Regions from separate parts of the Enterobacter sp. RHBSTW-00994 genome, predicted to be linked through region 4. Evidence: predicted binding sites of a transcription regulator. Region 4 holds the regulator's gene; each other region holds the start of a gene.
What was found. Region 4 encodes Fur, which represses iron uptake genes when iron is present. Its sites were predicted from a motif close to ATAATAATGAGAACNACTATCAA; they were not measured.

Region 1 (6,024 bases), 2.1 Mb from region 4:
TATCGTGAAGGCTGGAGCGATCGCGATGACCGTCGTGGTGATTGGGGTCGCGGGCGTGGTCATGGTCACGGCCACCACTGATGATTAAAAAAGGAGCCTTACGGCCTGAGGGATCCCCAGAAACATCATCAATACACCATGATGATGTTTCGATAGGCCCTTGCCATATCTGCATATACCCTGTCGGGGTTCATCCCCGACAGGAGCCCCGGTGACTGCCGGATGACATTTTCACTCAATGTCAGATACGACAGCACCCTGCGTGATTTCTCACTATTCGCCTGGAACCATCGATTTATTCCCTTACTTTCAAGGTAATATCCCGTCAGCCATAGGATGATGCTGTAGAGAACTGCAACCAGGCAAAGCACGGATAGTCTTTTTTCTCCCCGACTTTTACTTGCCCGCAGTCCCAGCCCATAGCGCTCGCTTTTTTCATCTCTGAAGTTCTGTTCTATCTGCATACGGCGACTATAAAGTTTAACTATCTCGCGTGGCTTATATTCCATCAGGCTGGTAAAAAGCAGCCACGGTTCACGCGCGTTTTTACGGTACATCCTGTCTGTTTTGGGGTAATGCTGACTGCTTTTCCTGCCCGTCGCCCGCTTATGCACGGTGTAGAAATGTCCCGGGCAGGCACGACTGGCGTTGCGTGCCAGTCGCCCGAATCCCGGATAACGCGCCGTTGTTGATGACGCAACATCCCGCGCCATCAGCCACTCTTCATCCCCGATGACCTGAAAACAGAGGCTGTCCCTGACTCGTCCAACAAAATCCCAGCCCAGAGAGCGGATGTGATGAAACCAGCTACTGCGAAACCCGGCATCCGTCACAATGATGACCTGTTTATCTTTACCGACAGCCGTTGCCATCTGGTCAAGAAACGCGTTCTGGATGGCAGAGTTGTTCTGGTAGCGGGAGGAAATGACCTTACTCATCAGTGGGATAGCCCTGCCATCACACAATAAGCTTGCCCGCAAAACACTGAGTTCTGATGAAGGATAGCCACTCCAGTCCACGGCAATGACACAAACTGAAAGGCTGTGCGTGAGGCGGGATACAGGCTGCTGGTAGACGGAGGGAATATCACTGAACATCAGGTCGCTGTTGAGGTGCCGATCAACACGCTTAATCTTGTGCTTAACACGTGCGGGGCCTGGCAGGTATCTGCCGATGCTGGTAAGAGAAAGCGAAGCACCACGTGTCAGGGCCACGGTCATATCGAGCAGGGCGTTTTTACGGTACTGATGAATGGAGTTCAGGGACTGGCTGAAAAATTTATGGCAAACTTGTGAAGCAGGCATAGAGGAGTGACCTTACTTTTTGGTGGAACACTAAGTAGATCACAACCTTCTATGCCTGTCTTTATTTATGGGGAGCCGTCAGGCCTTGCGGCTCCTTTTTTATAACCCTAATGCAGTCCCCACCAGCAACCACAGATTCAACGCCACCACCACTACCACGATAGCCCACCCTGCCCGTTTCACAAGAGTGGTATTAACCAGATCGCCCATCAGCGATTTATTGCTGGTAAAGATAAGCAGAGGAACCAGCGCAAGGGCAATACCAAAACTCAGTAATACCTGGCTCATTACCAAGATACGCGTCGGATCCAGCCCCATCAAAATCACAATAAACGATGGCAGCATGGTGACCGCACGACGAACCCACAGGGGAATATGAAAGCGAACAAACCCCTGCATAACGACCTGACCAGCCAGGGTCCCCACCACCGTTGATGAAAGGCCTGCCGCAACCAGGCTCAGACCAAAAATAGTTGCTGCGGCATGGCTGAGTAATGGTTCGAGCGTCAGATATGCCTGATCGAGATCGGCAATACCTGTATGCCCGTTGAAATGAAATGCCGCAGCAGCTGTTGCCATCATCGCCAGATTGACAAAACCGGCGATGGTCATGGCAATCGCCACATCCCATTTCGTCGCAGAATAGCGCTGCTGCCGTGTGCCACCATGCAAGTGCTGCGTTAACGAAGAGTGCAGATAAATCACATGTGGCATGATCGTGGCCCCAAGCACACCAGCTGCGAGAAACACCGCCTCTGAGGTCGGTAAATCAGGAATTATCATCCCTTTACTTAACTGCGCCAGGTCAGGTTGCGAGAAAATCAGCTCGACAATATATGCGGCCGCAACAAACAGCAGCAGGCCACCGATCACTTTCTCAAGCGGTTTTTGCCCGCGGCGCTGCAACATAAGAATAAGGAAGGTCGCTATCCCGGTCAGCACAGCGCCCTGCAACAGAGAAACGCCAAGAATCAGCTTGAAACCAATTGCTGCGCCGATAAATTCAGCAAGGTCAGTCGCCATGGCAATAATTTCGGCCTGAACCCAGTAAAGCCAGACAGCAGGACGAGGATAATGATCGCGAATTTGTTCCGCCAGGTTTTTACCTGTTGCGATACCTAGCTTCGCGGAGAGCATCTGAATCAGCATGGCCATCAGGTTTGCCCAGACAACCACCCACAGCAGTTTATAGCCGTAACTGGCCCCGGCCTGAATGTTGGTCGCAAAATTACCCGGATCGATGTAGCCAATGGCGGCAATGAATGCCGGTCCCATTAATGCAAAGCGCAACTTGCGTGCCGCTCTGCCACTGCTACTCTCAACGCGACTGTTTGTCATCTCTGCCTCAGAAATATAGCCTTTGCTATGTTTCATGCTATCAAAATGAGAATGATTATCAAGTTCATTTATAATGTTTAACGTGATATCTCTGATAGCTAAAAACGATAGAAGGGCTGAAAGATGTGAAGGGTTGTCACAGGCGATGCAATCGCACAGTCAATTTAAAGCGTAACACACAAACGTAACTTTTCACTCATTTACTCAACATAACAGAAATGTATAGTTGATCACTATTTTTGAGACTCGTCACAGGATGTAACTATAGTGTGCCCTTGATCTCGTTTTCTTTGTGCTTGTTACATAGAATGTGCACGGAAATTAAACCTGCCTCATATTTGGAGCAAATATGGACCGCGTCCTTCATTTTGTCCTGGCACTTGTTGTCGTTACTGCACTTGCATTGCTGGTCAGCCATGACCGCAAAAAAATTCGTATTCGCTATGTTGTTCAACTGCTGGTTATTGAAGTTTTACTTGCGTGGTTCTTCCTGAACTCCAACGTAGGCCTGGGCTTCGTGAAAGGCTTCTCCGAAATGTTCGAAAAACTGCTCGGATTCGCTAACGAAGGAACCAACTTCGTCTTCGGCAGCATGAATGATCAAGGCCTGGCATTCTTCTTCCTGAAAGTGCTTTGCCCTATCGTCTTCATCTCCGCACTCATCGGTATCCTGCAGCACATCCGTGTTCTGCCTGTTGTTATCCGTGCGATCGGTTTCCTGCTATCCAAAGTGAACGGCATGGGTAAACTGGAATCTTTCAACGCCGTAAGTTCCCTGATCCTCGGTCAGTCTGAGAACTTCATCGCGTATAAAGATATCCTGGGCAAGATGTCCCGTAACCGCATGTACACCATGGCGGCAACCGCAATGTCCACCGTTTCCATGTCTATCGTGGGCGCGTATATGACAATGCTGGAGCCAAAGTACGTTGTTGCAGCGCTGGTTCTGAACATGTTCAGCACCTTTATCGTGCTGTCGCTGATCAACCCATACCGTGTTGATGCCAGCGAAGAAAACATCCAGATGTCTAACCTGCATGAAGGCCAGAGCTTCTTCGAAATGCTCGGCGAATACATTCTGGCAGGTTTCAAAGTTGCGATTATCGTTGCCGCAATGCTGATTGGTTTTATCGCACTAATCTCTGCACTGAACGCCCTGTTCGCCGCCGTACTGGGCATCTCCTTCCAGGGAATTCTTGGCTACATCTTCTACCCAATTGCATGGGTAATGGGTGTCCCGGCTCACGAAGCACTGCAGGTCGGCAGTATTATGGCGACTAAACTGGTTTCCAACGAATTCGTAGCCATGATGGATCTGCAGAAAATCGCCAGCACGCTCTCCCCGCGCGCAGAAGGCATTCTCTCCGTGTTCCTGGTCTCCTTCGCTAACTTCTCTTCCATCGGGATCATCGCCGGTGCGATTAAGGGCCTGAACGAAGAACAAGGTAACGTGGTTTCTCGCTTCGGTCTGAAACTGGTATACGGTTCTACGCTGGTGAGCGTACTGTCTGCATCCATCGCAGCACTGGTACTCTAATCCAGACAATAAAAAACCGGGAGCCAGGCTCCTAATGCCAGTCAGTTAAACAACTGACTGGCCCTTTTTCGGGGCTGTGGTATACCTCCAGAGCCTCTCCTTTACCCCTCTCGGGAAGGCTCTTTCCCTCCGGGGCGGTAACGTTGCCAATTGCCCCATACTTTCAAGATCACGCCTCAGCTCCGGGATTCTCCTCGGTGAAGCGCCCTGCAGGGTCATCAGCATTCCGCATGATTCTGAGAAGCTCAACTGATTCGGCCAGCATCCTTTCAGGTGCATCGCCATCTTAATCATCTGATATCTCACCAGATTATAAACCAGCAAGACGCCCCACAGCCCCTGCTCCACAAGCTCCGGCTTTTTACTTCTCAGCGTCAGTCTGCTCAGCTGCATCGTCTGTTTTATCTCCCCGTATCCCCGTTCAATCTCCCAGCGATGACTGTACAGGTCTGCCATTTCTCCACCAGGGCAACGCATGGCATCCGTCATTGATGTCAGCAGATGACAGACTTTCCCTTTGCGCGTCACGGTCAGCAGGCGGGCTGTCATTTCGTTCCCCAGACCCGGCTACTTTTTTCGTGCCTGTGGACTGGTTTTCAGCGTTACCAGATGGTCGCCTTTACCCAGTTTTCTGATCTCTTCATACTGTGCCCCTTTTCTGAGCAGGGTCATCCAGTGCCGGTGTTCTCCCGCCGGGTTCCAGGCATTCAATAACTCCAGTGAGTAATAACCTTTATCCATTAACGTCAGGGTGTTACCGCAGGTTTGCTCTATAAGTTGCTCTGCAAGCTCATTTTCGCTGTTTTTCATTGTGCCGAAGGCCGCTGCCGTCAGCAAATGGCTGGTCAGTTCTATCTGACAGACCATTTTGGCCTGCGGATAGAGTGCAGGGTTCCAGCCATGCGTCTGGCGGGCGAAGGCTGCATCGTTCTCTGGTGTGTCCGGTGTGCCCCAGAACACACCATCAATGGCCAGCAGGGTCAGCACGCACCAGTTCGGGTGCGGCGTGGCGATACCGGATTCCTCAAGACAGCGGGAAATCAGTTCCGGGTCCAGATATTCGCCCAGAGAAGTCAGAGGGTTATGCAGGGAATCGTAACGGGATACCAGATCAAGAGCCTGTCCAATGTGCATAAAAAATCCGGAAACGGGTGAGCATTTCCGGATTCTTACACAGCCACTGGATCGGTCAACCGACCTTAACTGATCGGCATTAGGAGTCTGGCTCCCGGTTTTTTATGCCTGCAATTCAGCCAGTGGTGTCGGCTTGCCTACCAAATAACCTTGCAGATAATCCACGCCGAAACGGAGTAGCATTTCGCGTTGTTCTGCAGTTTCCACAAACTCGGCAACCACACTAAGCGACTTCGTTTTAGCCAGATTACAAATCGACTGGACAATCATCGCATCCATACTGTCAGTGGCGATATCTTTTACAAAGCAACCATCAATCTTGATGATATCCGCCTGCAAACGCTTAAGCCGCTCATAATTCGCATACCCTGTCCCAAAGTCATCAATCGCGATACGGAAACCGTATTCCCGTAGCTGATGGATGTTTTTAATACTGGTTTCGGAATTGGAGAATGCCTGCTCTTCGGTTACCTCAATCACGACTGCGTGCGGTGCAACCGAATAGCGTTCGAACAGGGAGATAATCTCGGAAGCAACCTCTTTCTGCATCAACGTGAGTGGCATCAAATTTACTGAAAAACGGGTTCCGGCATGAGGCGCTGGATTATCACGTAACCATTTCAGTAAATGCTCAACCACACTCAAGTCGAACCGGTGGCTCAGGTTGAATTGGGCAATCAGCGGGATAAAGCGATCGGGCGTGATAATCTC
Region 2 (6,024 bases), 2.1 Mb from region 4:
TTTCCAGCGCGCGCTACACTTACCTGATTAACCAGCTGAATATCAAATCAGCTCTGGGTACGCTTAACGAGAAAGATCTGGAAGCGCTGAACAGCACGCTGGGTAAACCGGTTTCCACTACGCCAGATAGCGTTGCGCCGGAAAACCCACAGCAGGATGCGAATGCTGATGGCTACAATGCGAGCAGCACCGCTCCAGCGGCTCAGCCTGCTGCCGCACGTACAACCAGTACAGCGACCAGCAGCAAAGGCAACAATCCGTTCCGTCATTAAGTATCGCGCTTAAGTTCTTTGTTTATAGGGTCTGCAATCCTGCAGGCCCTATATGTTCGCTCTCTGGTGCAAAATCACATGCGAACGTAAGCCAACGTAAAGATCCCCCGGTTTCTCCCCCTCTTCGCTTCATTTTCGACCACTCATCCTCTATCCTGAGGCTTATTTACTTCGTTCTACCACTGGGTCCTGGAAGACAAAAATGAAACGGACAAAATCCATTAATCACGCATCGTTTCGCAAAAGCTGGAACGCGCGTCACCTTACCCCTGTCGCACTGGCAATAACGGCTGTCTTTATGCTGGCAGGTTGTGAAAAAAGCGATGAAACGGTATCGATGTATCAGAATGCCGATGACTGCTCTGCCGCCACTGGCAAAGCGGCTGAATGTACCACCGCTTACAACACCGCACTGAAAGAAGCCGAGCGTACTGCACCGAAATACGCAACACGCGAAGACTGTATCGCCGAATTCGGTGAAGGCCAATGTCAGCAGACGCCAGCGCAGGCAGGCACTGCACCTGAAAATCAGGCTCAGGCACAATCCAGCGGCAGTTTCTGGATGCCACTGATGGCAGGTTACATGATGGGTCGTATGATGGGCGGCGGTGCAGGCTTCCAGCAACAGCCTCTGTTTAGCTCTAAAAACCCGGCCAGCCCGGCTTATGGTCAATACACTGATGCCAGCGGCAAAGGCTATGGCGCAGCACAGCCTGGCCGCACCACGACCGTACCCAAAACGGCAATGGCTCCAAAACCTGCCACCACCAGCACCATTACCCGTGGCGGGTTTGGCGAATCTGTCGCGAAACAGACCACGATGCAGCGTAGCGCGACCGGCTCCTCCACGCGCTCAATGGGCGGCTGATCATGGAACGAGTCAGTATTGTTGAGCGCCCGGACTGGCGTGAAAAAGCCACTGAATACGGTTTTAACTTTCACACTATGTATGGCGAACCGTACTGGTGTGAAGATGCTTACTACAAGCTGACGCTTGCGCAGGTTGATAAGCTGGAAGAGGTTACCGCAGAGCTACACCAGATGTGCCTGAAAGTGGTCGAGAAGGTCATCGGCAGCGATGACCTAATGGCCAAATTCCGTATTCCAAAGCACACCTGGAGCTTTGTACGTCAGTCATGGCAAACCCATCAGCCCTCACTCTATTCACGCCTTGATTTGGCATGGGATGGCATTGGTGAACCTAAGCTGCTGGAAAATAATGCTGATACGCCGACCTCGCTGTACGAAGCGGCTTTCTTCCAGTGGCTCTGGCTGGAAGATCAGGCCAATGCCGGTAACCTGCCAGCAGGCGCTGACCAGTTTAACAGCCTGCAGGAAAAACTGATTGAGCGTTTTGCTGAGCTGCGCGAACAACACGGTTTTAATCTACTGCACCTTGCCTGCTGCCGCGACACGGTTGAAGATCGCGGTACGGTTCAGTATTTGCAGGACTGTGCCGCCGAAGCGGAAGTTGCGACTGAATTCCTGTATATCGAAGATATTGGTCTGGGCGAAAGAGGCCAGTTCACCGATCTCCAGGACCAGGTGATCAGCAACCTGTTCAAGCTCTACCCCTGGGAATATATGCTCCGCGAAATGTTCTCGACCAAGCTTGAAGATGCTGGCGTTCGCTGGCTGGAACCGGCCTGGAAGAGCATTATTTCCAACAAAGCCTTGCTGCCGCTGTTGTGGGAGATGTTCCCTGACCACCCAAATCTGCTGCCGGCGTACTTTGCCGAAGACGATTACCCGGCAATGGAGAAGTATGTTGTTAAACCGATCTTCTCCCGCGAAGGGGCGAATGTGTCGATTATCGAAAACGGTAAAACGCTGGAGGCGGTTGAAGGGCCATACGGTGAAGAAGGGATGATCGTCCAGGCGTTTTATCAACTGCCGAAATTTGGTGACAGCTATACGCTGATCGGTAGCTGGCTCATTAACGATCAGCCAGCCGGGATCGGTATTCGTGAAGACCGGGCGCTGATCACGCAAGATCTGTCACGTTTTTATCCGCATATTTTTGTGGAGTAATTTGCTGGGCCCGGCGGCACGTCGCCTGCCGGGCCTGTTCGTTTTAGCCGACCTGCACCGACAACATACTCAAACTCCCCATCTCAATCCCATCGACTGGAATAGTTATCGGCTCCTGACCATCCCATGCCCCTAATACATACAGCAGCGGCAGGAAGTGATCCGGTGTCGGGTTAGACAGCGATCCCCCTTCGTGATCCATATAATTCACCAGCGGATGCTGTTCAACCGGGCCCTGCCAGGTCAGATTCGCTTTAACGTAGTCGTTGAATGAGGTCGCCCACGGATAAGGCGTATTTTCCCCATGCCAGCGTGCAGTGCGCAGGTTGTGCACCACGTTCCCGCTCGCAACCAGCATGATGCCTTCATCGCGCAGTGTCGCCAGCTTACGGCCGATTTCCATATGCCACGCGGCCGGTTTTGTGCTGTCGATACTGAGCTGCACCATCGGGATATCCGCATCCGGATACATTTTAATGAGTACGCCCCAGGAACCATGGTCAAAGCCCCAGGCTTCTTTATCCAGTGCGACAGGAACAGGCGACAGTAAATCAACCAGTTGCTGTGCGAGGGCTGGTGAACCAGGAGCCGGATAATGCGTGTCATACAACGCCTGTGGGAATCCGCCGAAATCATGAATAGTTTTCGGCGCTTCCATTGCCGTCACGCCAGTACCACGGGTGAACCAGTGTGCTGAAATCACCACAATCGCTTTCGGACGCGGCAACGTCTCTCCCAGATGACGCCAGGCGCGGGTATAGACGTTATCTTCCAGAACGTTCATAGGGCTACCGTGGCCTAAAAACAGTGCTGGCATACGAGAAGAAGTCATGGTGATATCCTTACATAAGATGTCGTTTTGATGGTTATACATTACGCGCAATCAGGCAAAGATGAACCTGGATAAGCGTGATGATCATCTTCAGGAAATTTGAACGTAAGGAATGTGTAAAGCAGAGATGCCCCTCTCGCTTTGCCTCGAATGAATCATTAATATTAATGAGAATCATTATCATAAGGAGCGGTAAATGTCAGTCCCCTTGATCCTGACCCTACTCGCGGGTGCAGCCACTTTTATTGGCGCTATTCTCGGCGTCATTGGCCAGAAGCCTTCCAACCGGGTGCTGGCATTCTCACTCGGTTTTGCCGCCGGGATTATGCTGTTAATCTCCCTGATGGAAATGCTGCCAGCCGCGTTGGGGGCTGAGGGTATGTCTCCTGTCTTAGGCTATGGCATGTTTGTATTTGGGTTGCTGGGCTACTTTGCGCTTGACCGTATGCTCCCGCATGCGCATCCCCAGGATTTAATGCAAAAAAACGTGACACCACTGCCACGCAACATTAAACGCACGGCTATCCTTCTCACGCTGGGTATCAGCCTGCATAACTTCCCGGAAGGCATTGCCACCTATGTCACGGCCAGCACCAACCTTGAGATGGGCTTTGGCATCGCGCTGGCTGTTGCATTGCACAATATTCCTGAAGGACTCGCCGTAGCCGGGCCGGTTTATGCCGCAACGGGTTCAAAACGGACAGCAATTTTCTGGGCTGGTATCTCAGGCATGGCTGAAATTTTTGGGGGTATACTGGCGTGGTTGATACTCGGAAGCCTGGTATCACCAGTGGTGATGGCAGCGATCATGGCCGCAGTCGCGGGCATTATGGTGGCATTGTCAGTTGATGAGCTGATGCCGCTGGCGAAGGAGATCGATCCCAACAACAACCCCAGCTACGGCGTGTTATGCGGTATGTCGGTAATGGGATTAAGTTTAGTGCTCTTGCAAACAGCAGGTATTGGATAAAAAACGCCGGGCAATCCCGGCGTTTTTCAACAATCAGCTGGCTTTACGTTCGTGCGCCTGGCGGTATTCCACCAGATCTTCAATCGTAACAACGGGCATGTTATGCAGACGCGCAAAGGTGATGCACTCTGGCGCACGAGCCATCGTGCCATCATCGTTAGTCAGTTCACACAACACACCCGCCGGTTTGAAGCCTGCCAGCGTCACCAGATCGATAGTCGCTTCAGTGTGGCCGCCACGCGTCAACACACCACCCGCTTGCGCACGCAGGGGGAACACGTGGCCAGGACGGTGCAGGTCTGAAGGTTTTGCGCCATCAGCGATAGCGGCACGAACAGTGGTCAAACGGTCAGCCGCAGACACACCTGTCGTCACGCCATGCGCGGCTTCAATGGTCACGGTAAAGCCCGTACCAAAGGCACTGGTGTTGTTTTCAACCATCATCGGCAGGTCAAGCTGCTTACGACGATCTTCGGTAATACACAGGCATACGATGCCGCTACCGTGACGAATGGTCAGCGCCATCTGTTCAACGGTCATGTTTTCGGCGGCAAAGATCATGTCGCCTTCGTTTTCACGGTTTTCATCGTCAAGCACCATCACACCGCGGCCTTCGCGCAGTGCATCAAGAGCGTGTTCAACACGTTGAGTTGAAGTGCCAAAAGAGGAAAGTAGCGTCTGATTCATGGTAAAAAAACCTCATTAATATTATGGTTACCAGAATCAGGGCAGTCTTAGGAGCGCCGTATAAGCGGCAAAAAAATAACGTGAGCGGGCCATGCCCGACTGGATCGTTACTCTCTCCCATCCGGACTCTAACCGTCGGCCCCGGAATTACACCGGATCTGCTGACCTTTGAGTTTTCACCCAAAGCGCTCGCGGGCTTTCAGCGTTATGCTGATTTACCGCCGGTGGGGAATTTCGCCCCGCCCTGAGAATAAGCGAGATAACTATAACGCTATTGATTATCCTGGGCAATGCATAAGCTTCAAACAATTCTGGTTTATCCTGGAGCATGACGCGCTACAATGGTTATCAACACCGTTTCATCAAGGGAAGCCACAATGATTGACCCGAAAAAAATTGAGCAAATTGCGCGTCAGGTCCACGAATCCATGCCAAAAGGTATCCGTGAATTTGGTGATGACGTTGAGAAGAAAATCCGCCAGACGTTGCAGGCGCAGTTGGTTCGCCTTGATTTAGTCAGCCGTGAAGAGTTTGACGTGCAGACGCAGGTTTTGCTTCGCACTCGCGAGAAGCTGGCGTTGCTGGAGCAGCGTTTAACCGAGCTGGAAAACCGTAATGTACCGGAAGAGGTGAAGCCAGCACCAGCCATACCACCAGTGGACGAAGCAGAATAATATGCTCATCTCCCCGTCGGAGAAGATGAAAAATAAAACGGGCCAATCGGCCCGTTTTATTTAATGACTGTCTTTCTGGATCTTCTTAATAATATTGGTGGTTGAACATCCATCTTCGAAGTTGAGCACCATCACTTCGCCGCCATTCGCCCAGACCTCTTCGCTGCCCGCGATTTGGTCCGGCTTATAATCACCACCTTTCACCAGAAGATCGGGCAGAATGCCGGCAATCAGGCGCTGCGGGGTATCTTCTTCAAAGGAGACCACCCAATCCACCGCTTCCAGTGCGCCAAGCACAATCATACGCTGCTCCAGCGGATTCACTGGACGCGTTTCGCCTTTCAGGCGTTTTGTGGATGCATCGCTGTTTACCGCTACAATCAGGCGATCGCCCAGCTTGCGTGCATTCGCCAGATAAGAAACATGACCCGCATGCAGAATGTCGAACACGCCGTTGGTCATGACCACTTTCTCGCCGCGTTTACGCGCAGCAGCGACAGCCGCTTTCAACTCATCTTCACTCATCACCCCAAAACCGGTATCGGCACGACCGCGCAC
Region 3 (6,024 bases), 1.4 Mb from region 4:
GGGAGTCTATGACCCGCCAGGTGGGGTTTGCCGGGATTCTGGCGCGTCTGGCTGATGTCGTTGCCGCACTGATTGTGCGTGGATGGGTGGAAGCCGGATGCGGCAGAGCGACTGGCTGGGTGCAGGTGTTGCGTGACCCCCGACTGAGCCGCGCTATTTACGCCATGCATCAACAGCCTGGTGTGAACTGGAGCGTCGCAGACCTGGCAAAAGAGGCAGGAACATCTCGCTCCGTGTTCGCCGAACGTTTTCTTTCGGCTACGGGGACAACCCCGGCAAAATATCTCAGTGAGCTGCGAATGCGTCTGGCGGTTCAGTACATTCGTCATGAAAATCAGCCCATCGAAACCGTGGCCTTACGCTTAGGCTATGGATCGCTGGCGGCGTTTAGTCGCGCATTTAAACGCATTGTTGGCCACGCGCCAGGGACACTAAAAGACATTCCGGTGTCGGAAGAGGTTTAAGCGGTAAATCGTCTGGTTGTGCGCAAAATGGGACATCCGGCACGCGAAGCCGCGCATATTCGTCTAAGGTTTTTCTCGTGGTTGATGACGGCGGTCACGCTGGTCAGCAGATAAAGGAGATAACCCATGATAAGACCTCAAATGCGCCACCCTACCCTTTTGCAGCTAGCTCTCGGCGGCGCGTTGTTTGGCATAACCGCGCTAAGTTATGCCAACGATCCTCTTTCGAGCCAATCCGCGTCCCCGGACGTGCTCCTTGGCCCGCTATTTAATGATGTACAAAGCGCCAAACTCTTTCCCGATCAAAAAACGTTCGCCGATGCGATTCCTAAAAGCGATCCCCTGATGATCCTTGCCGACTATCGCATGCAACGTAATCAGTCAGGTTTCGATTTACGTCACTTCGTCGATGTTAATTTTACCCTGCCCACTGAAGGGGAAAAGTACGAGCCACCTTCAGGACAGACATTGCGGGCGCATATTGAAGGCCTGTGGCCCGTATTGACCCGCACCACCGACAAGGCCGACAAGTGGGACTCCCTTCTGCCGCTTCCCAAACCCTATGTTGTACCCGGAGGTCGCTTTCGGGAGGTCTACTACTGGGACAGCTATTTCACCATGCTGGGGTTAGCCGAAAGCAACCGCTGGGACACGGTTCGCGACATGGTGGATAACTTCGCTTATGAGGTAGACACCTGGGGGCACATTCCTAACGGAAATCGCAGCTACTATCTGAGCCGCTCACAGCCTCCCTTCTTCGCTCTGATGGTGGAGTTGCTCGCCACCCACGACAGCGATGCACTGAAGAAATACCGCCCGCAGATGGAAAAAGAGTATGCCTGGTGGATGGATGGCGCAGACGCACTTCAGCCGGGCCAGGCTAACAAACGGGTGGTGAAACTGGATGAGGGTACGATCCTGAATCGCTACTGGGATGACAAAGATACCCCGAGGCCAGAATCCTGGCTGGACGATGTCACCACGGCCAAAAATAACCCTAACCGCCCGGCCACGCAGATTTACCGCGACCTGCGTGCCGCCGCCGCTTCCGGCTGGGATTTTAGCTCCCGCTGGATGGACGATCCGCAAAAACTCGGCACGATCCGTACCACCAGCATGGTTCCTGTCGATTTGAATGCCCTGATGTTTAAGATGGAAAAACTGCTGGCAAAAGCAGGCCAGGACGCTGGCGATACGGCCAGTGCAACCCACTATGAGGAACGGGCAACCGCCCGTCAGAAGGCCATCGAGCACTATCTGTGGAATGAAAAAGAGGGGTGGTATGCGGATTACGATCTGAAAAGCAAAAAAGTACGTAATCAGCTCACGGCAGCCGCCCTCTTCCCACTGTACGTCAATGCCGCCGCCAGAGATCGCGCCGATAAGGTGGCGGCAGCAACGGCATCTCGCTTGCTGAAACCCGGCGGTATTTCAACAACCACTCTTAACAGTAGTCAGCAGTGGGATGCCCCGAATGGCTGGGCGCCGCTGCAGTGGATCGCCGCTGAAGGCCTGCAAAATTACGGTCACAAGAAAGCGGCTATGGACGTGACCTGGCGCTTCCTGAAAAACGTGCAGCACACCTACGATCGTGAACAGAAACTGGTGGAGAAGTATGATGTTTCCACGACAGGAACGGGAGGGGGTGGCGGCGAGTATCCTTTACAGGACGGTTTTGGCTGGACCAACGGCGTGACGCTGAAAATGCTGAACGGGATCTGCCCGAAAGAGAAGCCGTGCGAGAGTGTTCCCGTGACAGAGCCTGCGGCGAATGATGACGCGGTCCCACAGAAAGATGCAGCGCAGTAACGCCTCTGCATCTGTTCCCCTTACCGCCGCCCTCTCCCACAGGGTGAGGGCGGATAAAACCGACAGGCCCGGTCCACACTGCACTACCGGACTTTTTTAGAAACGATAACTTGCCCCTAACTGATACGTCCGATCGCGCCCAATCCAGCAGTTTGCCGCGTCATAGCAGGTTAACGTCTCTTTGTTGGCGATATTTTGTGCGCTGACCTTTAGCGTCAACCCCGCCAGCGACGGCAATATTTCACCCATACGGTACGATGCCGCGAGATCGAACTGGGTTGTTCCCCCCAGTTTACCGGCATGGTTATCCGGCGCGATCTCCATAGGGCCGGTGTAGCGGGCTCCTGCTCCCAGATTCAGTCCTTTCAACGGTGTGCTGTCAAAGGTATAGTCTCCCCACAAATTCACTGAATTTTCTGGTACTTGCGTTGGACGTTTACCTTTGTATTTATCATCTTCGGTGTTGATAGCATGCGTGTAAGCGTAGTTTGCAATCAGCGTCAGGTTGTCCGTAGGGCGGCTAATGGCAGACAATTCCGCCCCTTTGGATTCCACCTCTCCGGTCTGACGATAATTCAGGAAACCGGGATCGGTCGTCACGACGTTATTCTGGCGAATGTTAAACACCGATGCAGTAAAGGTTGTGGCGTAGTCTTCCAGCAGGTACTTCACCCCGCCCTCAACCTGTTTGCTGGTCGTTGGCTTGACGTCTTTTGCCGTTAACGTCCCTTGCGGCGACACAGGGGAAAAACCTTCGGAGTAGCTAATGAATGGAGAGATCCCGTTCCCGAAGGCGTAGAGTGCGCCCAGACGTTTGGTCACACGATCCTGCGAAACCCACGCTTTATCACCGTGTTGCAGATAGTCGGTGGTCACGGAACGGTAATCGTCATAGCGCAAGCTACCCAACACATTCAACCCGCCATATTCAACCTGATCCTGCACGTAGTAGCCATTTTGCTGATAGCTCAGTCGGTTTTTTTGCGCGGTGTAAAGCCCCAGCGCACTCTCATGGATCTGCGTATAGTCCGGAGAACGCATATCGATTCCCGGCGTCGCCGCGGCATAGCGATAGTGGAAATGTGAATTCATTTTCTGATAATCAAACCCGGCCAACAGGTGATGCTGCCATTCGCCGAGAGACACCGTTTTCGTGATCTGGTTATCAACGTTAACGCTCTGAAGATCTTCATCCGTGGTATAGGCAAAGCGGTTAAGGTCATAGACATCGCTACCCGGTCCCGTCGGGTAGGCACTACGCTGATGTGTATCAACATCGAAATAGCGGGTCTTCTGACTCACCCCCCAGCCATTGTCAAACGCATGCTCAAAACGGTAGCCGAGCATCCACTGGCGCTGCTTAAAGCCGTTCCACTCATCACCCGCATAGTCGCGACGACCGGCATATTTCGAGCGTAAATAGGACAGAGGCAACGGGTTAGACGGAGATAAACTCGGGGTATTTTGTGCCAGCGCGTCAAGGGTGAGACGCGTCTTGCTGTCGGGCTGCCAGGTGACGGACGGTGCAACCAGATAGTTTTCATAGCGCGTGGTGTGCGGTTGGTCGTCGCTCTCTGTCGCCTTGCCCAGCAGACGATAATTCCAGTCACTGTCGGCAATTTGCCCGGTCGAGTCCAGATAACCCTCTTTCAGATTACGGTTTCCGGTGCTGAACCCCAGCTCGGTTTTCGCCTCTTTTTGCGGCTTTTTACCCTGAATATTAACCAGCCCACCGGGGGAGCCCCCACCGTACAACACCGATGACGGTCCTTTCAGGATGTCGATGCTGTCAATCAACAGGGGGTCGATACGCGCTTTGGTATTCCCGGTGACGTTATAGGGTAACTGAAGCCCGTTATAGAACTCCTGATCAACCGTAAACCCGCGAATTTTGTATTCGCTCATGTAAGAGGTATTCCCGCGCACCTCAGTCGATACCCCTGGGGCATAGCGCAGGATCTCATTCACCGAGTTCGCATGACGCTGTTCAATTTCTTGTGCCGACAGGGTATTGATCACCTGGGGCGTTTTACTTTCGGCAACTGCCGATTTGGTTGCGCTATTGGTCCAGACGGGAAGCTCACTTCCCTGCTCTGAGCCCGTCACCACGACGGTTGATTCTTCGGCAAAAGCCTGTGCCTGAAATGCCAGCGTCACGGCTCCTGCCAACGCACATAATGCAAAACGCGAGGTGTTCATATTGTCGTCTTATTATTGGGTAATTCAGAAACGACAATTATTCTCATTCCTATTTGCAAATCAAGATAGGCACAAAAAAACGGCCCTCACAGGAGAGCCGCTTCCGGGTAATTTATGTTCGTCTGAGTAACCTGAACACCCCTAGCACGACAACCGCACCCACCACAGCGACCAGGAAGCTGTGCAGGTTAAAACCACTGATGCTGCCACCAACGCCAAACATTGTCGCTAGCCAGCCACCAACAACCGCACCCACGACGCCAAGGATACAGGTCAAAATAAAGCCACCGCCATCACGCCCAGGCATGATGAGTTTGGCGATAGCACCAGCGATAAGACCGAAGATAATCCAGGCGATGATACCCATAGCGATGCCCTCTTGCAGGTTTAATTCGTGCGCAGAAAACCTTCTGTGCAGTTACACTCAGTATAGGTCATCGCCGGAAAACCAGTTTCATCTCACCGACTTAAATTGCCTGACGCGGTGAAAAAAACTCACCGGTTTGTATTAAGTTTCATTTGAGTCTGCCGATAACGCTATGACAGTCTGTCACACATCGAGGAGCCATTCGGCGTGAGTAATTACAGTGAGCAGTTCCTGAAACAAAATCCGCTGGCTGTATTAGGGGTATTACGCGACCTGCAAAAAGGCGAAGTGCCATTGCGCATCAGTTGGTCAACGAACCAGTTCATCAGCAAGATCCTTGAGGTCACGCCGGAGCGCCTGGTGGTTGATCTGGGTAGCCAGGAGTATGAGAACCGCGCCGTATTGCGTGCGGCGAATATTTCTGTGCTGGCCGAAACCCAGGGGGCGAAAGTCGAATTCGTTCTGCCGCGGCTCGAACAGGATGACTATCAGGGTCTGCCGGCATTTGTTGCGCCATTACCCACTAACCTTTGGTTTGTGCAGCGCCGTGAGTATTTTCGCATCAGCGCCCCGCTTCATCCTTCGTATTTTTGTAAAGCCAAAATGCCGGATAAAAAAGAGATCCGCTTCCGCTTGTTCGATCTGTCGCTCGGTGGCATGGGCGCATTGATGGACACAGCAAAACCCGACGGGCTGGTTGAAGGCATGCGGTTCACGCAAATAGAGCTGGATATGGGCGGATGGGGGCGTTTTTACTTCGATGCACAGTTGATTGCGATCAGCGAGCGTAAAGTGGTGGACAGTAAAAATGAAACCATTACCACCCCGCGCCTGAGCTTCCGTTTTCTGAATGTTGGCCCAGGAGCAGAGCGCGAATTACAACGTATTATTTTTTCACTGGAACGAGAAGCACGGGAAAGGGCAAATAAAGTTCTGTAAGTGACGTCGGGCAGCATGTGCGCCGCCCGACAACGGCCTTACATCGCATCCATCGCTTTCTGGACTTTCCAGATATAACGTGGAGCCTGCGGGGCCGGATGGTTTTTCACCACATGATTAAAGAATTCATCTTTATCCATGCCGTTGATCTCCTGGATAGCGGCTTGACGGTCTGATGAGAAGGTTCTCAGCAACGCCCCTGCACCGTTGACGTAAGAGACCACCAGCGCATACTGCATCACTTCA
Region 4 (6,024 bases):
GCCGACCATCTCCGGTCTGCGCCGTCGTGGTTACACGTCTGCATCCATTCGCGAGTTCATCAAACGTATCGGTGTGACCAAGCAAGATAACACCATCGAAATGGCGTCTCTGGAATCTTGTATTCGTGAAGATTTAAACGAAAATGCACCGCGCGCGATGGCCGTTATTGACCCCGTTAAGCTGGTTATCGAAAATTATCCTCAGGGCGAAAGTGAACTCGTCACGATGCCTAACCATCCGAGCAAACCAGAGATGGGCAGCCGTGAAGTGCCGTTTAGCGGTGAGATCTGGATCGATCGTGCTGACTTCCGTGAAGAAGCCAACAAACAGTACAAGCGCCTGGTGATGGGTAAAGAAGTTCGTCTGCGTAATGCGTATGTGATAAAAGCTGAACGTGTTGAAAAAGACGCGGAAGGCAATATCACCACGATTTTCTGTACTTATGATGCGGATACTCTGAGCAAAGATCCTGCGGATGGTCGCAAAGTGAAAGGCGTGATCCACTGGGTTAGCGCTGCCCACGCGCTGCCGATTGAAATTCGTCTCTACGATCGTCTGTTCAGCGTACCAAATCCAGGTGCAGCGGACGATTTCCTGGCGACTATTAACCCCGACTCTCTGGTCATCAGGCAGGGTTATGCAGAACCGTCTCTGAAACAGGCTGAAACCGGTAAAGCGTTCCAGTTTGAACGTGAGGGATATTTCTGTCTGGACAGCCGTCACAGTACGGCGGAAAAGCCCGTGTTTAACCGCACTGTGGGTTTGCGTGATACCTGGGCCAAAGCAGGCGAATAATAACGCTTCGTAGGTCAATGAGAAACAACGCCGCTAACTGCGGCGTTTTTTTTATTTTATGATCATACCGTTAATGAAAGGTATGTCATGGCGATGTCAAAATATCAGGTCAATGAGCTGCTACTTATTTTTCTCGAAAAAAGTTCGAAGTATTTGTCCACCAATGGACTGAGATAAATCGTCGACAAAAATAGTTCTTCCTTGCTTAAACTAACTGATTTTCCGCGTAAAACCTCGAATTGGCGGAAGTGTTACAAATCACTACCAATTATGTGCACTTCGTCATAATCCTGACTTTTGCCTACTAAAAAGCATTGATAATTCGTGTCGCGAAAAATAACCTAAAGGCGGTAGTTAATTCGAGGGTATTTCTAACTACCCCAGACCATCAGGTCTTTTATATTTTTCGCCGTTTAGGCGTTTTAATTCGTCAAAGAGGATTTATCTATGCGTACGTTCAGTGGCAAACGTAGTGCGCTGGCGCTGGCTATTGCCGGTGTCACAGCAATGTCTGGTTGGGTTGTCTCCCCAGAAGTTCATGCAGCAGGATTTGTCGATGATTCCACGTTAACAGGCGGTGTCTATTACTGGCAGCGTGAGCGTGATCGTAAAGATGTTACCGAAGACAAATATAAAACCAACCTTTCTCACTCCACCTGGAACGCCAACCTGGATTTCCAGTCTGGTTATGCAGCCGATATGTTCGGTCTTGATATTGCAGCATTTACCGCAATTGAAATGGCAGAAAATGGCGATAGCGGCCACCCGAACGAAATTGCCTTCTCTTCCAGTAATAAAGCGTACAAAGAAGACTGGTCTGGCGATAAAAGCGGGGTCAGCCTGTATAAAGCGGCTGCAAAATTCAAATACGGTCCTGTATGGGCGCGAGCAGGTTATATTCAGCCAACCGGACAAACCCTGTTAGCACCGCACTGGAGCTTTATGCCAGGTACTTATCAGGGCGCAGAAGCCGGAGCTAATTTTGACTACGGTGATGCGGGCGCGTTGAGCTTCTCCTATATGTGGACCAACGAGTACAAAGCGCCGTGGCATATTGAGATGGACAAGTTCTATCAGAACGACAGAAAAACCAAAGTAGAATATCTCCACTCACTCGGTGCGAAGTACGATTTCAAAAACGATCTGGTTCTTGAAGCCGCATTTGGTCAGGCTGAAGGGTATATCGATCAGTATTTTGCGAAAGCCAGCTACAAATTCGACATCATTGGTGGTCCTCTGAGCACCAGCTACCAGTTCTATGGTACGCGTGACAAAGCCAGCAATGGAACGGTTAACGATATTTATGCTGGCACAGCATGGTTGCAGGCGCTGACGTTTGGCTACAAAGTCGGTCAGGTTGATTTACGTCTGGAAGGGACCTGGGTGAAAGCTGAAGGCCAGCAAGGCTACTTCCTGCAACGTATGACACCAACCTATGCCTCTTCAAACGGTCGTCTGGATATTTGGTGGGATAACCGTTCTGACTTTAACGCCGATGGCGAAAAAGCCGTCTTCTTCGGCGCGATGTATGACCTGAAGAACTGGAACCTCCCGGGTTGGGCAGTGGGTGCATCTTATGCTTACGCCTGGGATGCGAAGCCTGCCGATATGGCCACCCCGGATGCTTACTACGACCCTAACTACCGTCTGAAAGAGTCCTCTTACAGCCTGGATGCGATTTACACACTGCAGGATGGCCGCGCAAAAGGCACGATGTTCAAGCTTCACTTCACTCAGTATGACAACCATTCCGATATCCCGAGCTATGCGGGCGGTTACGGCAACATCTTCCAGGATGAGCGAGACGTGAAATTTATGGTTATCGCGCCGTTCACTATTTTCTGATGAACCCTCCGGCGGGCTGAGTCCCGCCGGAAAGGAGACTGAAATGATGAAAAAAATCGTGCTTATTGCCGTCATGGCTGCCGGGCTTACAGCCTGTGCGCAACCTCAGGCCCCGAAAGAAGATTCTCGCCTGAAAGAGGCTTACAGCGCCTGCATTAATACGGCTGAAGGCTCGCCGGAAAAAATTGAAGCTTGCCAAAGTGGGCTGACTGTGCTGAAGAAAGAGAAAGCACATGAGCAATTCGCGACGCAGGAAAATGTCAGAGTGATGGATTACCAGGCCTGTATTCAGGCGCGTAAAACCGGTAACGATCAGGAAGTGGCAAAACGTTGCGACAAAATCTGGCAGGAAATTCGTAGCAATAACACCAAATAGTAAGCTGTTTGCCACGCCCGGAGACGCTCGTTTACTGTCAATACAGTAAGCAATGCATCTCCGGGCTTTTTTATTGATATTTCAGGCAAAAAAAAGCCAACCGTAAGGTTGGCTCAGAGTACGAAAGCGAGCTTATTTCGCGTCGTGCGCGTGATCGTCTTCACGACAATCGCCTTCTGCACAGTGACCATACAGGTACAGGCTGTGGTTAGTCAGGCGGATGCCATGACGTGCTGCGATTTCACGCTGACGCGCTTCGATGGAATCATCGCTAAACTCAATCACTTTGCCGCAATCGAGGCAAATCAAGTGATCGTGATGATGCTGTTGCGTCAGTTCGAACACGGATTTACCGCCTTCGAAGTTGTGACGGGTGACAATTCCGGCATCATCAAACTGGTTCAGAACACGGTATACGGTCGCCAGCCCAATCTCTTCGCCCATGTCGATCAGACGTTTGTAAAGATCTTCCGCACTGACGTGATGGTTATCCGGTCCTTGCAACACTTCCAGGATTTTCAAACGAGGAAGCGTAACTTTCAGGCCAGCCTTCTTTAATGCGGTATTGTTGTCAGTCATGCGGAATCTGTCCTGTTGCTAAACGATTCACTTCTAAAGAAGAAGTGACAGAAAATGCACTTGGGATAATGCGTCTCATTATAGAACTGCCATGCCTAAATGAAAACTGCAAGTCTCAAGCAAAGTATGCTTATAAAAACGTGGTATCGCCAACAAACTTGTTAGAAAGCGACCCCTTTACCAGACAGTTATTGTACAGGTATGAGCGCAAAAGTTAAAAGTTTGTAGCAATTAATTTAATTGGTACGACCTGATACTGCGACGCAACACAAATGCTGCGCCGCATCAATCATTAAGCGTTAAGGATGTCGTCCAGATTCAGCTCTTCGCGGATCTGTTTCACCCATTTTTCAACACGCTCAGCGGTCAGCTCCGGTTGGCGATCTTCATCAATGGCCAGACCGACAAAGTGATCGTCATCAGCCAGACCTTTAGAGGCCTCAAAGTGGTAACCCGCTGTTGGCCAGTGGCCTACAATCGCCGCGCCGCGTGGTTCAATGATATCGCGAATTGTTCCCAGTGCGTCACAGAAGTACTCTGCGTAATCTTCCTGATCGCCACAGCCGAACAGGGCAACCAGTTTACCGTTGAAGTCAACTTCTTCCAGCGTTGGGAAGAAATCGTCCCAGTCACACTGTGCTTCACCGTAGTACCAGGTTGGAATGCCGAGCAACAGGATGTCATAGCCTTCGAGATCTTCTTTGCTGCTCTTGGCAATGTCATGCACATCGGCAACATCTTTACCGAGCTGTTTTTGAATATTTTTTGCGATATTTTCGGTATTGCCGGTGTCACTGCCGAAAAAAATGCCGATGATTGCCATGAGTAAAATAACCTCTTGAAACTTAATGGTATGGTGGCGCGATTTGTCCACGGATAGGGGCAATAATAGCAGAACTGACAACCCTGCGGGAACTGCTATCGCGCAGGACTGCACTCTGTGCTACATGAAAAGGGTGAGAAAGGGAATTATCCGACTTACACCTTGCTGTGTGATTTTTCGAGTTGCGCGATCAACATCTCTTCAATCAGCTCACTACGGCTGATATTGCGTGCATCAGCAAGTTCGTTAAGTGCATCGACGGCATCAGCATTGAGCTTTAGCTCGACACGCTTAAGCCCACGATTTTTATCGCGTTTAAGCTGATTGCGTTTATTAATACGCAGCTGTTCGTCGCGTGAAAGCGGATTGGTCTTGGGTCGTCCCGGGCGACGCTCATTCGCGAACAGATCTATTGTCGTGCGGTCCGTTTGTTCTTTGGCCATGATTTTGAGACTTCGGGGGAAACACGCCGCCCTGCTAATGCCCAGGCGATAAGCGCGCAATCATACATCACGGAAAACGGCACGCCAACGACTGGAAGCCTGTAGCCTTCCGGTCGCTGTCTTTTTAATCAATTTTCAATGTCAGCGAGATAACGGCGGATAGCGCGAAGTACAGCTTCTGGTTTTTCTGCGTGCACCCAATGCCCAGCTCCGGCAATCACGTGGGCTCGTGTCTGAGGGAACTGCGCCAGAATCGCATCGCGGTACGCTTCAGTAACATACGGTGAATTGCCGCCACGGATAAAGAGAGCAGGGTGTGACCAGGCAGGCACGGGTTCCCAGCCGACAATATGACGGTACTGATCCCACAGCACCGGAACGTTGAAACGCCACTGACCTTCGACGAAAGATTTCAGCAAAAATTGCACAACCCCCTCTTCATCAAGGTGCTCGCGCATAATGGCTGCCGCCTGTTGGCGGGTAGATACACCGGCGTCTGTCACGGCATTAATTGCCGCAAAAATTTCATCATGGCGACGAACGTCGTAATCTACCGGGGCAACATCAATAACAATCAGCCCATTGATACGCTCAGGTGCGAGCGCGGTCAGCGCCATAACGGCTTTGCCGCCCATTGAATGCCCAATCAGCGTGACTTTTTCGAGGTTATTAACGTCAAGTGTCTCCAGCAGATCCTGTGCCATTGCCGTGTAGTTCATGTCCGGCGATCGACCGGAAAGGCCATGGTTTCGCATATCGACCTGCAAAATGTCGTGATCGGTAACCAGATCGCGCGCCAGTACACCCAGATTATCAAGGCTGCCAAACAGGCCGTGAACCAGTACGATGGGGGAATTATTGTTCGGCGATTGTGCAGATTGCGCTCGGGTATTCAATTTCATGGCAAAGTTCTTTTTTTACGTATGTCAGGTTAGGGTATTATGTTGACCATTCTGCCGCCCGGCTGCAAGGATCCAGTTTATTCTGACTTTTGCCGCCAACCTGGCTTGACGCTATCCGCTGTTGGGATTTGACTTTATAATCCCAACGACTTGTATTCAGATAAGATATCGCACTGGATTAAGATGAAAACAATCGAAGTTGATGATGAGCTCTATCAGTATATCGCCAGCCAAACGCGGCATATCGGGGAGAGCGCGTC

Region 1: HV346_RS16190 (Nramp family divalent metal transporter) is a predicted target of Fur. The motif match lies at 2,682-2,704, and genes of this name have one in related genera.
Region 2: zupT (zinc transporter ZupT) is a predicted target of Fur. The motif match lies at 3,297-3,319, and genes of this name have one in related genera.
Region 3: HV346_RS13015 (TonB-dependent siderophore receptor) is a predicted target of Fur. The motif match lies at 4,503-4,525, and genes of this name have one in related genera.

What each region holds. Positions count from the first base shown of each region.
Region 1 covers NZ_CP056199.1:3,376,426-3,382,449, forward strand. Annotated here, with positions in the region: gene ypeC (DUF2502 domain-containing protein YpeC) at 1-81, shown strand, start outside; gene HV346_RS16185 (IS4 family transposase) at 129-1,304, opposite strand; gene HV346_RS16190 (Nramp family divalent metal transporter) at 1,404-2,642, opposite strand; gene nupC (nucleoside permease NupC) at 2,992-4,179, shown strand; partial or broken gene HV346_RS16200 (IS4 family transposase) at 4,225-5,313, opposite strand; gene HV346_RS16205 (EAL domain-containing protein) at 5,416-6,024, opposite strand, start outside.
Region 2 covers NZ_CP056199.1:4,111,335-4,117,358, forward strand. Annotated here, with positions in the region: gene tolC (outer membrane channel protein TolC) at 1-272, shown strand, start outside; gene HV346_RS19565 (DUF1190 family protein) at 475-1,140, shown strand; gene HV346_RS19570 (glutathionylspermidine synthase family protein) at 1,143-2,303, shown strand; gene ygiD (4,5-DOPA dioxygenase extradiol) at 2,347-3,135, opposite strand; gene zupT (zinc transporter ZupT) at 3,332-4,105, shown strand; gene ribB (3,4-dihydroxy-2-butanone-4-phosphate synthase) at 4,139-4,792, opposite strand; FMN riboswitch at 4,898-5,048, opposite strand; gene ubiK (ubiquinone biosynthesis accessory factor UbiK) at 5,170-5,466, shown strand; gene hldE (bifunctional D-glycero-beta-D-manno-heptose-7-phosphate kinase/D-glycero-beta-D-manno-heptose 1-phosphate adenylyltransferase HldE) at 5,527-6,024, opposite strand, start outside.
Region 3 covers NZ_CP056199.1:2,708,884-2,714,907, forward strand. Annotated here, with positions in the region: gene HV346_RS13005 (AraC family transcriptional regulator) at 1-464, shown strand, start outside; gene HV346_RS13010 (alpha,alpha-trehalase) at 591-2,273, shown strand; gene HV346_RS13015 (TonB-dependent siderophore receptor) at 2,370-4,472, opposite strand; gene HV346_RS13020 (GlsB/YeaQ/YmgE family stress response membrane protein) at 4,585-4,839, opposite strand; gene HV346_RS13025 (flagellar brake protein) at 5,047-5,778, shown strand; gene emtA (membrane-bound lytic murein transglycosylase EmtA) at 5,817-6,024, opposite strand, start outside.
Region 4 covers NZ_CP056199.1:1,325,278-1,331,301, forward strand. Annotated here, with positions in the region: gene glnS (glutamine--tRNA ligase) at 1-796, shown strand, start outside; gene chiP (chitoporin) at 1,244-2,641, shown strand; gene chiQ (ChiQ/YbfN family lipoprotein) at 2,688-3,017, shown strand; gene fur (ferric iron uptake transcriptional regulator) at 3,150-3,596, opposite strand; gene fldA (flavodoxin FldA) at 3,889-4,419, opposite strand; gene ybfE (LexA regulated protein) at 4,575-4,862, opposite strand; gene ybfF (esterase) at 4,991-5,764, opposite strand; gene seqA (replication initiation negative regulator SeqA) at 5,948-6,024, shown strand, end outside.